DNA from 2 places in the Pseudoduganella plicata genome. Region 2 is predicted to be linked to the other one. Evidence: riboswitches for the same ligand, from Rfam matches in the RefSeq annotation. Region 2 holds a riboswitch; the other holds the start of a gene.
The links. Region 2 has a riboswitch for thiamine pyrophosphate ahead of thiC (phosphomethylpyrimidine synthase ThiC). Riboswitches for the same ligand answer to the same signal wherever they lie in the genome.

Region 1: it holds a riboswitch for thiamine pyrophosphate, as region 2 does, so the genes downstream of both, E1742_RS07350 (TonB-dependent siderophore receptor) here and thiC (phosphomethylpyrimidine synthase ThiC) in region 2, are expected to answer to the same signal.

Annotation. Positions count from the first base shown of each region.
Region 1 is NZ_CP038026.1:1,671,021-1,678,738, reverse strand. It holds gene E1742_RS07350 (TonB-dependent siderophore receptor) at 1-1,714, opposite strand, end outside; TPP riboswitch at 1,769-1,867, opposite strand; gene E1742_RS07345 (ferritin family protein) at 2,005-2,316, shown strand; gene E1742_RS07340 (Imm26 family immunity protein) at 2,454-2,915, shown strand; gene E1742_RS07335 (GFA family protein) at 2,929-3,342, shown strand; gene E1742_RS07330 (serine hydrolase domain-containing protein) at 3,355-5,133, opposite strand; gene E1742_RS07325 (RNA polymerase sigma factor) at 5,232-6,527, opposite strand; gene E1742_RS07320 (YciI family protein) at 6,524-7,228, opposite strand; gene E1742_RS07315 (YciI family protein) at 7,250-7,666, opposite strand; gene E1742_RS07310 (VOC family protein) at 7,677-7,718, opposite strand, start outside.
Region 2 is NZ_CP038026.1:4,616,872-4,624,589, reverse strand. It holds gene thiC (phosphomethylpyrimidine synthase ThiC) at 1-1,752, opposite strand, end outside; TPP riboswitch at 1,826-1,928, opposite strand; gene E1742_RS20445 (hypothetical protein) at 2,049-2,702, shown strand; gene E1742_RS20440 (hypothetical protein) at 2,737-3,045, shown strand; gene E1742_RS20435 (valine--tRNA ligase) at 3,269-6,070, shown strand; gene E1742_RS20430 (DUF2147 domain-containing protein) at 6,210-6,650, shown strand; gene E1742_RS20425 (NADP-dependent malic enzyme) at 6,733-7,718, opposite strand, start outside.

The DNA of each region.
Region 1 (7,718 bases), 2.9 Mb from region 2:
CGGCCAGCGAGGCGCCGACGGTCAGGTCGCGAGTGGCCTTGCCCTGCGCGCTCATTTCCAGCCCCCGGTGGCGTGCTTCGCCGTTGCGCACGTAATAGCCGGACGCGGGGTCCAGGTACTCAAGGCCCTTCTCGATCTGGAACAGCGCAGCGGCCAGGCTGATGCCTCGCACCTGCGCCTTGATGCCCAGCTCCACCTGTTTCGACTTGCCCGGGTCCAGCGCCAGGTCGTGGTTCCGTGCCTTGATTGGCGCGATGCCGCCATGCTCAAGGCCCTGCGCATACGACACGTAGCCCGACACGTTGTCCAGCGGGCTGTAAACCAGCGCCACGTTGGGCAGCCAGAAGCCGGCATTCGTCGGCAGCGCGGCATCGACCTGCGAGCGGCGCACCTTCGTGTAGCGCGCGCCAGCATGCAGCTTCACGGTGTCGCTCAAGCCGACGATGTCCTGCACGAAGGCGGAGCTTTCGCGGTCGACACGGCGCTCCGAAACGGGACCGCTGCTACCGCCGGCCGCCGGCAGCACGACCGGGTGCCAGATATTGCTGGTGCCGACCGGGTCATACAGATAATCGCCCCAGCTTTCCTTGTTCTGGAAGTACGACAGCCCAAGCGTCAGCTCGTGGCGCAGCGCGCCCGTGGCAAAGCGGCCCTGCAGCAGCGCCTGCGCGGCCAGCGGCTTCTTTTTCTCCCCCAGGCTGCGGTAGTCGTACACGTCGTAGTCGCCGTTGGTACAGAAGCCGGCGACGTCGCCGCAATACAGCGGGAACGCGGTGTAGTCGTCGCGCTTGAAGTCATGCCGGTTGGCGCTGACGATGGCCTGCCAGTCCGGGTTGAAGCGGTACTGGAAGCGGATGCCGATATTGCTGGTCTCCGTCTCGACCGGGTAGCTCCACGGCTGGTTGTTGAGCATCGTGTCGGCCGCCACGTGCGGCAGCGCCACACCGCCGATCAGCTGGAAGCCGGGCGCGGAGACCTGCGATTTCTTCTGGTAGTCGGCGTCGATCTGCAGCAGCGCGTCGGGCGTGATCTGCCAGTCGAAGGCGCCGGAGATGAAGTTGCGGTGGCCGTCGGCGCCTTCGATATACGAACGCAGGCGCTCGCCTGCCACGTTGACGCGGTAGCCGAAGCGGCGGTCGGCAAGGCGGCCGCCCAGGTCGACGGTGCCCAGCACGGTGCCCCGTTCGCTCACTTCGAACAGCACCGAGCGCAGCGTCTCGTTGGTCGGGCGCTTGGTGACGTAATTGACGATGCCGCCGGGCGCCGCAACGCCGGCCTGCAGTCCCGCCAGGCCCTTCAGCACTTCGATGCTTTCCTTGTTTTCCAGCGGGATCTGGGTGTCGCCGGAAATGGCCAGGCCGTCCTTGCGGTAGCTGCGCGCGTTGTCCAGCTTGAAGCCGCGGATGGAGAACTGCTCGGCATAGCCGACGGCGTTGTAAGCGTCGCCGATGCTGGCGTCGTAGCGGCTGGCGTCGGTGGTGGAGCGGATGTTCAGCGTGCGCATCTGCTCGCTCGTGATGACACCGACGGAGGCGGGTGTCTGCAGCAGCGGCGCGTCGGAAAAGCCGGCGACCGATGCGTGCTCGGTACCCGTGCGCGCGCCCGTGATGACGACTGCGGCGACGGGGCCGTCGGCCTGGGCCATTGCAACGGTCGGAAACGCCTGCGCAATCGCGAGCGCGGCGGCGGAAAAAGCGATATTGGTCTTGTACATTGTGTGCTCTTCGGGTTGGTCGGGCCAACGACGGAGCACTCAAAGAGGAGGGATGAACACGACTTTGCGCTTTCCTTCGCTGGCATTATCCAGATCAGGTACGAAGGGTATGTCTCACCCGGAAAATTCTTTCCAGGACCCCTAGCGAGCGCGAAGCTTAACACAATCGGGTACCAACTTCGTGCCGCAAATTCGTGCGCCATGCATACGGTCGTACCGTTACACTTGAGGAAAGTGTGCGGAGGGCCGACAATGCGCGTATCTGAAGGGATGAACGATCGGAGAACGCAATGACGCAGGAACACACCGTCGAACCGCGCGACAGTCTGAATGCCCAGGTGCTGGACATGCACCGCGGCCTGACCGCGCTGATCGAGAAGCTGGGCGAGCTGGACACGTTGAACCAGCGTGCCGAGGCCAGCACCGATCCCGAGCTGCGCCTGGTGCTGGGCAGCCAGCGCGACACGGCGCGCAAGCACGTGGCGATGCTGCTGGAATGGGCGCGCCGGCGCGACGCGAAGCTGGACAAGGAGCTCCGCGGCGCGCTGTTCAAGGCAGGCCCGATTGCCGCGCATTACCGTTACGATGAGGGCCTAGAGTAACGTCAATGAATTGTCGGCAAGGCCGACAGGCTGCGAAGGTAGTAAACCAAGTGCGAACACACGAATAACGCACGTTGAGAGGCGGTCGAGCGCCGGTGTCACGCGCCGCTGGTCGGCCCCTCACCAAAAAGGGATATATGAAGTTACAGCCTTATCATGAAGGAAGCTGGTTTGCCGTACCGCTGATCGACGGCGGTTTCGCGGCGGGCCTCGTTGCCCGCATGTCGCCGCAAGGCAAGATCATGCTCGCTTACCTGTTCGGGCCGAAGCGCCCGACGATGCCGACGCTGGCCGAAGTCCGGCAACTGAAAGCAACGGACGCGCTGAAGGCCATCCGTACCGGCGATATGGCGCTGGCCAACGGACGCTGGCCCGTGCTGGGCGATGCCGAGCGCTTCGACCGCAACGACTGGCCCGTGCCGGTCTTTATCCGCCGCTCCGACACGCTCAAGCGGGCGTGGCAGGCCACCTATGCGGACGATCCGGCCAAGCCGGAACGCGAGGTGTCTGTCCCGTACGAAACGGAAGGGCTGGAAAGCGATTCGCTGTATGGCTACGGCTCCACCGAGCTGCTGCTGACCAAGTTGCTGGAACACTGAACGGGGAGGGCGCATGGTCCAGGGCGGATGTTTCTGCGGGAGCGTGCGCTATACCGTGACTGGCACGCCTTTCAACAGCACGCTGTGCCATTGCACGATGTGCCGCCGCGCGACCGGGGCCCCGGCCGTCGCCTGGTTCTCCGTGCGCAGCTCGGAGTTCCGCTTCGTTGCCGGACGACCGGCCAGCTTTGGCTCCAGTCCCGGCATCACGCGCCGGTTCTGCGGCGATTGCGGCACGCAGCTGACCTTTGAAGACGAACGCTGGCCCGATGAACTCGACATCACCACGGCCAGCCTGAACGATCCGGAGGCCATTCCGCCCGGCGATCATACTTTCATGCAGAGTCATCTGCGCTGGCTGGCGCTGGCCGACGGCTTGCCGCGCTATTCGCGCACGCGCAAAGAAGGGACGCTGCAGCAACCTTAGCCTCTGCGCGTGCTAGACCCACAGCCGCAACGGCAGCAGGCCCCAGGCGGCCAGCAGTGCGCTGACTTGCAGCACGGCAATCATCGCCGCCACTTCCGCCCGGGTGCTGCCTCCCGTCCGCCATGCCATGGCCAGCCCGGCCAGCACGGTGACCGGCAGGGCTGCCGTGACCGGCGCCAGCAGGATCGTTGCCGCCGTCATGTCGCCCAGTTGCAGCAACGACTGGCGCAGCAACAGTGGCAGCGGCAGCAGCAGGGCCAGCACGCCGGCGCACGGCGCCAGGAGCGGCGTGGCGAACGACAGTTGGCGGCGCCACGCGCGCCCGGCCGTTGCGGCAAGCACGTAGAGAAGTCCGGTCAACCCGGCGACCACGCTGCACCACAGGGCCAGCCAGTACGGCAATGACACCTGCTCCCAGCTTTGCGTTCCCGTGCCGAGCACCCTGCGGCCCCCGGTCGAGCGCAGCAACACGTGCGATGGCAGCAGCTTGCCGGGCGCCTGCCACAGCGCGCCGCCGGCATGGCGCAGTTCGAGCGTGGCGGCCTGCGGCGAACGCAGGCGCAGCAACGGGCCGCTGCCGGACACGTGCACTGCGTCGAGCAGCGTATCGAGCAAACGCAGGCTGTGGAACCGGTTCGGCGCTGGAACATAGATGCCTGCCCACGCGCCCGGCGCCGGACTGCCGCCCATGGCGGTGCAACTCGGCGCAGGGGCTGCCGCCGCCAGCTCGCGCAGCAAAAGCTCGTCCAGCCGCTGGTAGTCGGCCGTCTCGCTGTCCATGTTCACCGCAACGAAGACTGCCTGCCGAGTGGCCGGGAGCAGGCACAGGTTGGCGCGAAAGCCGATGCCGTTGCCGGCATGGCACAGCGCCACGACACCGTGGCGATCGATCCGGCGCAGGCCCAGGCCATAACCCACAGCCAGCCCGGCGTGCCTGGCCTCCGTCGTCGTCGGCTCGCCCATCCGGCGCAGCAGCGCGGCATCGATGAATGGCCGGCCGTCGATGCGGCCGTCGCTCATCAGGAACTGTGCGAAGCGCCCCATGTCGGCTGCCGTCGTCGTGAACTGGCCGGCCGGGCGCACAAAGGACGGCACGGCGGGATGCGGCGCGCCGCGCTCGAAATGCCCCATCGCGAGCCGGGCATCCCGGGCCTGCGTGACGAAGGCGAACGTGCTGTCATGCATGCCGAGCGGTGCGAGCAGTGCCGTATCCAGGTAGCGCTCGTAGCGCTGCCGCGTGACCGTTTCGATGACCATGCCGAGCAGCGTATAGCCGAGGTTTGAATACGAAAAGCGCATGCCGGGTTTGCTGCGCACGCGCAGCAGGCCGTGGCCAGCGGGGAAGGCGGCGGCCAGCGGCACGTCCGGGCCGGCTTGCAGCGTGAAGACGTGCCAGAAGCGCACATCGTCCAGCCCCGCCGTGTGGTCGATCAGGTGGCGCACGCGTACCGGGTCGCGGTCCGCCCACGGATTGTCGAATGCCATGCCGGGCAGCAAGGCGGCGACCGGCGTGTCCAGCGTCAGCCGCCGCTCGCTGACCAGGCGCAGGATGCCCGTCGCCAGCACCGTCTTGGCCACAGAACCGACGTGCACGCGCTGGTCGGTTCGCATCCGCGCACCACGCCGCACGGCGCTCAGGCCGGCGGCGCCGACCCCGCCGGGCGTGCTCCAGACGGCACCGGCAAGGCCCTGTGCCTGCAGCAGCGCGGCGATGTGCGGTGCCGGATCGGCGCCTGCCAGCGACGGCGCCGCCGCCAGCAGCAAACAAAGGAATCGGATCAGGTATTTCAAGATGGGTCCCGCGCTGGTGAAGAATGCGCCAGCATGACGCACACGGGGTGAAATCGCGGTGAAATCCCGGCGCGCGTTGGCGGCAGGGCCCGTAACGGTCAGCGGCGCAGGGCGGCGACGCCTTCCAGGCAAGCGGCTGCGCGCCCCAGCAGCAGGGCCTGTTCGCGCTCGTTCTGCGTCAGCGTGGCGGCACGCGCGAATTCGGCTCGGGCTTCGTCGAGCCGGCCCAGCTTGGCCAGCAAATCGCCCCGTACGCTCGGCAGCAGATGGTAGTGGCGCAGCGCCGGCTCGTCCCGCAGGGCGTCGGCGATTTCCAGGCCTGCGGCGGGGCCGAATGCCATGGCGACGGCGACAGCCCGGTTCAGTTCAATGACGGGCGACGGCGCGATCTGCGCCAGCGCGTCGTACAGCGCGGCGATGCGGTGCCAGTCCGTGTCCTCGGCCTTGCGGGCGCGCGCGTGGCAGGCGGCGATGGCTGCCTGCAGCGCGTACGGCCCCAGGGTGCGGCCGTGGTCGCGGCACAGCTCGTCGGCACGCGCCAGCGCGGCCAGACCCCGGCGGATCAACAGCTGGTCCCAGCGCGAGCGGTCCTGTTCCAGCAGCAGCACGGGGACACCTTTCGCGTCCGTGCGGGCGCGGGCGCGCGACGACTGGATTTCCATCAGCGCCACCAGACCGTGTACCTCCGGTTCGCGCGGCGCCAGGCCCGCCAGGATGCGGCCCAGCCTCAGCGCCTCGTCGCACAACGCGGGCCGCATCCAGTCCGCCCCCGCGCTGGCGGCATAGCCCTCGTTGTAGATCAGGTAGATCACCTGCAGCACCGATTCCAGCCGCTGCACCAGCTCGTGGCCCGACGGCACCTCGAACGGCACGCGCGCCTCCGCCAACGTGCGCTTGGCGCGCACGATGCGCTGGGCCACCGTGGGCTCGGGAACGAGGAAGGCGCGGGCGATTTCCTCGGTCGTCAGGCCGCCCAGCAGGCGCAAGGTCAGCGCGACCCTGCCTTCCGTCGGCAGGACAGGATGGCAGGCGATGAAGACGAGGCGCAGCAGGTCGTCGCCGATCTTGTCCTCGACGGCCCGCTCCAGGTCCGGCGCCGCGTCCTGCAACAGCCCTTCGATTTCGCAGGTCAGCGCCGGCTCGCGCTCCCGTTCCAGCTTACGATGGCGCAGCCAGTCGAGCGCGCGGTGCTTTGCCGCCGTCATCAGCCAGGCGGCCGGGTTGTCCGGCGTGCCGCGGACCGGCCACGTCTCCAGCGCGCTGACAAGCGCTTCCTGGGCCATCTCCTCGGCCAGGCCGACGTCGCGCAGCATCCGCGTCAATACCGCGATGATGCGCGCCGATTCGATGCGCCAGACCGCTTCGACCGTGCGTTGTACGGCGCTTGCGGTCATGCCCGCGCGGGCAAGGCCACTTCGCGCAGCTCCACGGTCACGTCGGGCAGCGTGGGGAACGGATACGTCATGATCCAGTCATACGCTTCCTGCCGCGTGGCTGTCTGGATCAGCCAGAAGCCGGCGATCAGTTCCTTGATCTCCGTGAACGGGCCGTCGACGACGGTGGCGCGGCCGCCTTTGAAGCGCACGCGCGCGCCTTTGGACGTGGGTTGCAATCCGGCGCCTGCGAGCACCGTCCCGGCGCGCACGCCCGCGGCGTTATGCCGGTTCATGTTGTCGATGATTTCCGGAGGCGGGATCACGTCCAGCTCCGTCGTGGCGTCGGACCTCAGCAGAACCATATACGGCGTCAACCGCGGAGCTTCGCCCGTGTCGACATTGTGGCAGCCGCCCGAGCAGCCCGTCTCGCGTACCTCCAGCTCGACATGGCCTTCACCGTCCGCACCGGGCCATGCGCGCGCCCATTGCAGCGCGGCTTCCCGTGTCGGCACGTCGATCAGCGCGAAGCCCGCTATCGTTTCGTCGGCGGGGAAGGGCCCGTCGTGGATCGACCACTGGCCGCCGGTACAACGCAGCCGCACGCCGCTGGCGCTGGGCCGCAGCCAGCGGCCGGCAGGAACCGCGCCGGTCAGCTGGACCGGCGGGAAGCCGGGCGTTTCCGAGCCGCTGTCGGCTCGCCGTATCACCATGAATTGCATCCCGTCTCCCCCGTGAAAATGTCAGGCGGCAGCTGTCTGCGCGCGCAGGCGTTCCTCCTGCTCGCGCAGTGCCGGCGTCAGTTCGGCACCGAAATCCTCGGCCTCGAAGACCTGGCGGATTTCGATCTCGTCGCCATCGGGCATCGGGGCCCGCTTGACCCACTCGACGGCTTCGTCCATCGACTTTACCTGAATCAGCCAGAACCCCGCAATCAGCTCCTTCGTCCCGGCGAAGGGGCCGTCGACGACAGTGCGGCCGCCGCCATGAAAGCGTACGCGCGCGCCGCGGGCACTGGGGTGCAGCCCTTCGCCGGCCAGCAGCACGCCGGCGTTGACGAGTTCCTCGTTGTACTTGCCCATGGCGCTCAAGAGTTCGGTGGACGGCATCCTGCCGGCCTCGGAATCGGCGCTGGCCTTGACGATGATCATGAAGCGCATCGCGGCCCCCTTACTGCGCGACAGCGGCTTCGCCGCACATCTGCTGTTTCGA
Region 2 (7,718 bases):
CACCTTGGCGGAATCCTTCGGCAGCGTCTCGTCGTGGAACTCGCGGGCGCGGTCCGGATCGAGGCCGATGTTGAACTGGTCTTCCCAGCGGAATTCGAAGCGCGCCTTGGACAGCGCGTTGTCGCGGATCTGCGCGCCCGGATGGCCTTTCGCCAGGTCGGCCGCGTGCGCGGCGATCTTGTAGGTGATCATGCCTTCCTTGACGTCGGCCTTGTTCGGCAGGCCCAGGTGCTCCTTCGGCGTCACGTAGCACAGCATCGCGGTACCGTACCAGCCGATCTGCGCGGCGCCGATGCCGGACGTGATATGGTCGTAACCGGGCGCGATATCGGTCGTCAAAGGGCCCAGCGTGTAGAACGGCGCCTCACTGCACTGCTCCAGCTGCAGGTCCATGTTTTCCTTGATCAGCTGCATCGGCACGTGGCCCGGCCCTTCGATCATCACCTGCACGTCGTGCTTCCACGCGATCTGCGTCAGTTCGCCCAGCGTCTTCAGTTCGCCCAGCTGCGCTTCGTCGTTGGCGTCGTAGATCGAGCCGGGACGCAGGCCGTCGCCGAGGCTGAACGACACGTCGTACGCTTTCATGATCTGGCAAATGTCTTCGAAGTGCGTGTAGAGGAAGTTCTCCTTGTGATGCGCCAGGCACCATTTCGCCATGATAGAGCCGCCGCGCGAGACGATGCCCGTCAGCCGTTTCGCCGTCAGCGGCACGTAGCGCAGCAGCACGCCGGCGTGGATGGTGAAGTAATCGACGCCCTGCTCCGCCTGTTCGATCAGGGTGTCGCGGAAGATGTCCCACGTCAGGTCTTCCGCCTTGCCGTTCACCTTTTCCAGCGCCTGGTAGATCGGAACGGTACCGATCGGCACGGGGCTGTTGCGCACGATCCATTCGCGCGTCTCGTGGATATGCTTGCCCGTGGACAGGTCCATCACCGTGTCGCCGCCCCAGCGGATCGCCCACGTCATCTTTTCCACTTCCTCGCCGATCGACGACGTGACGGCGGAGTTGCCGATATTGGCGTTGACCTTGACGAGGAAATTGCGACCGATGATCATCGGCTCCAGTTCCGGGTGGTTGATGTTGGCGGGGATGATGGCGCGGCCCCGTGCGATCTCGTCGCGCACGAATTCCGGGGTGATCTCGTTCGGGATCGATGCGCCGAACGACTGGCCGGGATGCTGGCGGCCCATCAGGTCCGCCAGCCGCTCTCCCATCGGCCCGGCCGCGCGCAGGCCTTCCAGGTATTCGCGGCGGCGCAGGTTCTCGCGGATCGCGACGAACTCCATCTCCGGCGTGACGATGCCGCGGCGGGCATAATGCATCTGCGTGACGCAGGCGCCATCGACCGCGCGGCGCGGCTTGCGATGCAGGTTGAAGCGCAGTTGCGCCAGCGCCGGGTCGGCCAGGCGGGCCTGCCCGAATTGCGACGTGGGCCCCGCCAGCTCCTCGGTGTCGCCCCGCTCCGCGATCCAGCCGGCGCGCATCGGCGCCAGGCCTTCACGGATATCGATGTTTGCTGCCGGATCGGTGTACGGACCGGACGTGTCGTACACGGAAATCGGTGGGTTCGGTTCGTGGCCGAACGACGCGGACGTATCGGCCTGCGCGATCTCGCGCATGGGCACGCGGATATCCGGGCGGCTGCCGGTGACGTAGATCTTGCGGGAATTCGGCAGCGGTGCGACGGCTGCGCTGTCCACCTCGGCGGTACGTGCGAAAAATGGCTGGTGAGGCTGGTGGTGGGCGTTCATTTGGCTCCTTTGAGGCTACAGGAGCCAGCAAAGGAGTCAGGGTGCGCGAGCGCCGGCGCAGTCGTGCGCGGCATCGCGTATCCAAAAGCTTCCCTTCGCTGGCATTATCCAGATCAGGTTCGGAGGGTATTTCTCACCCGCGCATGTCGCCATGCGCAGGACCCCTAGCGTGTGCCGCCCGCGGATGGTCCGCCGGCAGCGCCGCCATTATGCGCGATGTCGCACGATATGAAAAGCTCATCAGCGCCTATAATTTCGGCGGCGGCAGCGGGACCGCGACAGTACGGAGACAGACGATGCGCAGGATGATGTGGATGATGGCGGCCATGATGACGAATGCCAGGGCGGCGCCGGTGACGACGGCAACGGACAAGGAACAGGCGTCCTTCTTCGAGTACTACAGCGGCGCCCACGCGACCGGCGGCCTGCTGCGGCCCCAGTTCGCCGTGACCACCGTCAAGGGCAAACGCCACGTCATGGCAACGGTGGACGGTCCCGCGCAGCGGGCGACCTTGCCGCTGTGCCGCCAGCCACGCACGGTGTTCGATTACGATCCAAAGGCGCCGAAGGACAAACGCTGGAGCGAGCGCGCACCCTTGCAGCTGGTTTGGTACAGCCAGCAGCCGCAATGCGGCGCCCAGCCCGAAACACCGATCCGTCTCCTGGCGCCGCTGCCGGAAATGGAGATCCTGACGCTGATCCAGCAGCACCCCACGCTGCTCAACAACGCGCGCCTGCTGATGGCGGGGAACACCAGCTGCGCTCCGTCGCGCTCGCGCGGCTACCGGCTGACGGCGCTAGACCGTGCGAAGGATGGCCTGCCTGTGCTGGTGTTCGAGAACGCCGTCGACGAAGAAGCCCGCATCGCCGTGCGCCGCTCGCGCAACGAACTGGTGGCATGGAGTGCCGAATGCGCCAGCGCGGGGGATAGTCGCCAGAAAAAACGGTGACAGTCACCATTTTCTAATGAATATGAGATCAGCAATGACAACGCCCGCCCTTCCGCCGACCACCGATGACGATGAAGCCTGGCTCTTCGAACGAACGGTCCAAGCGCTGCAGCGCACCTACGGTTGCGCGGAAGCAGAGGCAATAGAGTTACTGAACCGATATCACATCAAATTCACTGATGCGGACTTTTGCGATGCTTACGACATGTCGGCGCAAACTACCGAGTTCTTTCATCGGGAAGAGTCTCTGACCATGGCCGACCGGATTTACTTTTACGAAGCCCTCGGCAACGAACCGGATGAGGCAGCTTTTATCAGATGGCAACGAAAGATCCGCCTGTAGACTCGCTGGCCGCCCAGCTGTCTGGCTCGGAGGTCAACTCGCCATATGCGATATCGCCCCTCTCTGTCGCAGGTCACCTCCGTAAAAATCAGGGACAGTCACCATTTCAGGAAATATTCCCTGAAATGGGTGGCTGTCCCTGGTTTTGCGCTACCGCGGCCGGCTCGCCAACGGTGCACCTCCCTTATAATGGTCCTTTTCGCCAAAATAACTTTCCCCCATCATGGAATTAGCCAAGTCTTTCGAGCCTGCCGACATTGAACAGTTCTGGCGCAGCGAGTGGGAGAAGCGCGGGTACTTCGCCGCTTCGATGGACCTCTCCAAGCCTGCCTTCAGCATCCAGCTGCCGCCGCCGAACGTCACCGGCACGCTGCACATGGGCCACGCGTTCAACCAGACCATCATGGATGGCCTGACGCGCTACCACCGCATGCTGGGCCATAACACCGCCTGGATCCCGGGCACCGACCACGCCGGCATCGCCACGCAGATCGTCGTCGAGCGCCAGCTCGATGCACAGAAGGTGTCGCGCCATGACCTGGGCCGCGAGAAGTTCGTCGAGAAAGTCTGGGAGTGGAAAGAGAAATCCGGCTCCACGATCACGGGCCAGATGCGCCGGCTGGGCGCTTCGGCCGACTGGGACCGCGAATACTTCACGATGGATGCAACCCGTTCGAAGTCGGTCTCCGAGGTGTTCGTGCGCCTGTTCGAGCAGGGCCTGATCTACCGCGGCAAGCGCCTGGTCAACTGGGACCCCGTGCTGGGCACGGCCGTCTCCGACCTGGAAGTGGTGTCGGAAGAAGAAGACGGCTCGATGTGGTACATCAGGTACCCGCTGGCCGACGGCAGCGGCTCGCTGACGGTCGCCACGACGCGTCCCGAGACGATGCTGGGCGACGTCGCCGTGGCCGTCGATCCGACCGACGAGCGCTATCAGGCACTGGTCGGCAAGACGCTGACGTTGCCGCTGGTGGGCCGCGAGATCCCGATCATCGCCGACTCGTACGTCGACAAGGCGTTCGGCACCGGCTGCGTGAAAATCACGCCGGCGCACGACTTCAACGACTATGCCGTGGGCCAGCGCCACAAGCTGGCCATGCCGTCGATCCTGACGCTGGATGCGAAGATCACGGACGACGCGCCGGAAGCGTATCGCGGCATGGACCGCTTCGTCGCGCGCAAGCAGATCGTGGCCGACCTGGAAGCGCAGGGCCTGCTGGAGCAGGTCAAGCCGCACAAGCTGATGGTGCCGCGGGGCGACCGCACCGGCGTCGTCATCGAACCGATGCTGACGGACCAGTGGTTTGTCGCCATGAGCAAACCGGCACCGGAGGGCACGTTCAACCCGGGCAAATCGATTGCCGAAGTGGCTTTGGCAAAAGTGTCGTCGGGCGAAATCAAGTTCGTGCCGGAGAACTGGACGACCACGTACAACCAGTGGCTCAACAACATCCAGGACTGGTGCATCTCGCGCCAGCTGTGGTGGGGCCACCAGATCCCGGCCTGGTACGACGAACAGGGCAACATCTTCGTCGCGCGCAGCGAAGAAGACGCGCTGGCGCAGCAGCAGGCGGCCGGCAGCACCGGTCCACTGACGCGCGACAGTGACGTGCTGGACACGTGGTTCTCGTCGGCGCTGGTGCCGTTCTCCACATTGGGCTGGCCGGAAGAAACGCCGGACCTGAAGGCGTTCCTGCCGTCGTCCGTGCTGGTGACGGGCTTCGACATCATCTTCTTCTGGGTCGCCCGGATGGTCATGATGACGGCGCACTTCACGGGCAAGGTGCCGTTCGAGACCGTGTACGTGCACGGCCTAGTGCGCGACTCGCAGGGCCAGAAGATGTCCAAGTCGAAGGGCAACACGCTCGACCCGATCGACCTGATCGACGGCATCGGCATCGACGCGCTGGTGGAGAAACGCACCACGGGCCTGATGAATCCACGTGCGGCCGAGAAGATCGAGAAGGCCACGCGCAAGGAATTCCCCGAAGGGATCGCCGCCTACGGCACGGATGCCGTGCGCTTCACGATGGCCAGCTACGCTTCGCTGGGCCGCAACATCAACTTCGACCTGGGCCGCGCCGAAGGCTATCGTAACTTCTGCAACAAGCTGTGGAACGCTACCCGCTTCGTGCTGATGAACACGGAAGGCAAGGACTGCAGCGCCAGCGATGCCGACCTGTCGCCGGCCGACAAGTGGATCGTCTCGCTGCTCAATCGCACCGAGCAGGAAGTGGCGAAAGGCTTTGCCGACTACCGCTTCGACAACATCGCCAGTGCGATCTACAAATTCGTCTGGGACGAGTATTGCGACTGGTACCTGGAACTGGCTAAGGTGCAGGTCCAGCAAGGCACGGAAGGCCAGCAGCGCGCCACCCGCAACACGCTGCTGCGCGTGCTGGAAGTGGTGCTGCGCCTGGCGCATCCGATCATCCCGTTCGTCACCGAGCAGCTGTGGCAGACGGTTGCACCATTGGCCGGCAAGGGAGACAGCGCAGGCAAGTCGATCATGACGCAGCCTTACCCGCTGCCGAACGAAGCGGCCATCGACGAAGGGGCGGAAGCCTGGATCGCGGAGCTGAAAGGCCTGACGGATGCAACGCGCAACCTGCGCGGCGAGATGAAGCTGTCGCCGTCGGTGCGCGTGCCGCTGATCGTCGAAGCCACGGGCGTCGACAGGGACAAGATCGCCGCGTTCGCTCCGTACGTCCAGTTGCTGGGCAAGCTGTCGGAAGTGCAGATCGTCGACGCGCTGCCGGAGTCGCCGGCTGCCGTATCGGTGGTCGGGACCACGAAGCTGATGCTGAAAGTGGAAATCGACGTCAAGGCCGAACGCGAGCGCCTGTCCAAGGAGATCGCCCGTCTGGAAGGCGAGATCGCCAAGGCGTCGAACAAGCTGTCGTCGGAGAGCTTCGTGGCGCGTGCACCTGCGGCCGTCGTCGCGCAGGAAAAGGAACGTGTCGCCACGTTCACCGCCACGCTGGAGAAGCTGCGCGAGCAGTTTGCCAAGCTGCCGGCCGCGTAAGCTTACGCGGTCGTACGCACCAACAAAGACGCCGGACCGGGTTTTCCCCGTCCGGCGTTTTTTATTTAGAGCGTGCCCACGAGTATTCCGGCACGACCGTGCGCTACACTAAAGCTTCAACACCTATAAAGGAGACTTCATGCGTTCATTCGTCCTCGCCGCCCTGATCGGCGCCGTCGCCCTCCCCGCCTTTGCCGACAACACCTCGCCCGTCGGGCTGTGGAAAAACATCGACGACAAGACCGGCAAGCCGAAGGCGGAAATCCGCATCAGCGAAGCGAACGGCGTGCTGCAGGGCCGCATCGAAAAACTGTTCCGCCCCGCCGACCAGGAACAGAATCCCATCTGCGACAAGTGCGAAGGCGCGGACAAGGGCAAGCCGCTGATCGGGCTGAACATCATCAACGGCATGAAGAAGGACGGCACCGAATACAGCGGCGGCACGATCCTCGATCCGGAAAACGGCAAGGTCTACAAGAGCAAGATGAAGCTGGCCGACGACGGCAAGAAGCTCGACGTGCGCGGGTATATCGGCATGCCGATGCTAGGCCGGTCGCAGACGTGGGTGCGGCAGGAGTAGTTTCGCAAGCGCGGCTGATCCCCGGTCTCGCTGCACGATAGCCGCCGGTACCGTTTGAACGCGGTCCCGGCGGCTTTTTACATCAACGCACGTCCGCCACCGCCAGCGCCGTCATGTTGACGATGCGCCGCACCGTCGCGCTCGGGCTGAGGATGTGGACGGATTTCGCGGCACCCAGCAGGATCGGGCCGACGGTCACGCCCTTGCCCGCGGCAACCTTCAGGATGTTGAAGGTGATGTTGGCCGCGTCCAGCGACGGCATCACCAACAGGTTGGCGCTGCCGGCGAAGCCGCCATCGGGTTGATACAGGCGGCGGATGTCTTCGGACAAGGCCGCGTCGCCATGCAGCTCGCCCACCACCGCCAGTTCCGGATCGCTCGCGGCCAGCAGCTCGCGCGCTTCGCGCATCTTGCGGGCCGATGGCCGCTCGGACGAACCGAAGATCGAATGCGACAGCAGCGCCACCTTCGGTTCCAGGCCGAACTGGCGCAGTTCCGCGGCTGCCAGACGGGCAATCGCCGCAAGTTCTTCGCCGGTCGGGCTGTCGTTGACGTAGGTGTCCGTGATGAACAGCGTCAGCTTGTCCAGCACCAGCGCGTTCATCGCCGCCAGCACCGGCGCGCCAGGGGCCGTGCCGATCTCGTTCTTCACGTGGACCAGGTGGCTGTCGTAGCTGCCGTGCATGCCGCAGATCAGCGCATCGACATCGCCGCGCGCCAGCAGGCGGCTGCCTTGCAACGTCGTATCGCCGTCTGCCTCGACGATCGTGTAGTCGACATCGCGTTGCAGGCGCAGGCCGGCGGCGCGGATCGACTCTTCGACCGCCGCAGCGGCGCCGATCAGCACGGGCTGGGCCAGGCCTTCATCCACCACCGTCTGAACCGCGCGCAGCACGCGCTGATCGGTGCCTTCGGCGTACGCCACGCGGCGTGGACTGGCCTTCGCGGCCGCGAACACGGGTTTCATGAAGAAGCCCGTGTGGTAGACCATCTCGGCCAGCTTGTCGCGGTAGGCGGCCATGTCCGTGATCGGACGCGTGGCGACGCCGGAAGCTTCGGCCGCGGCGG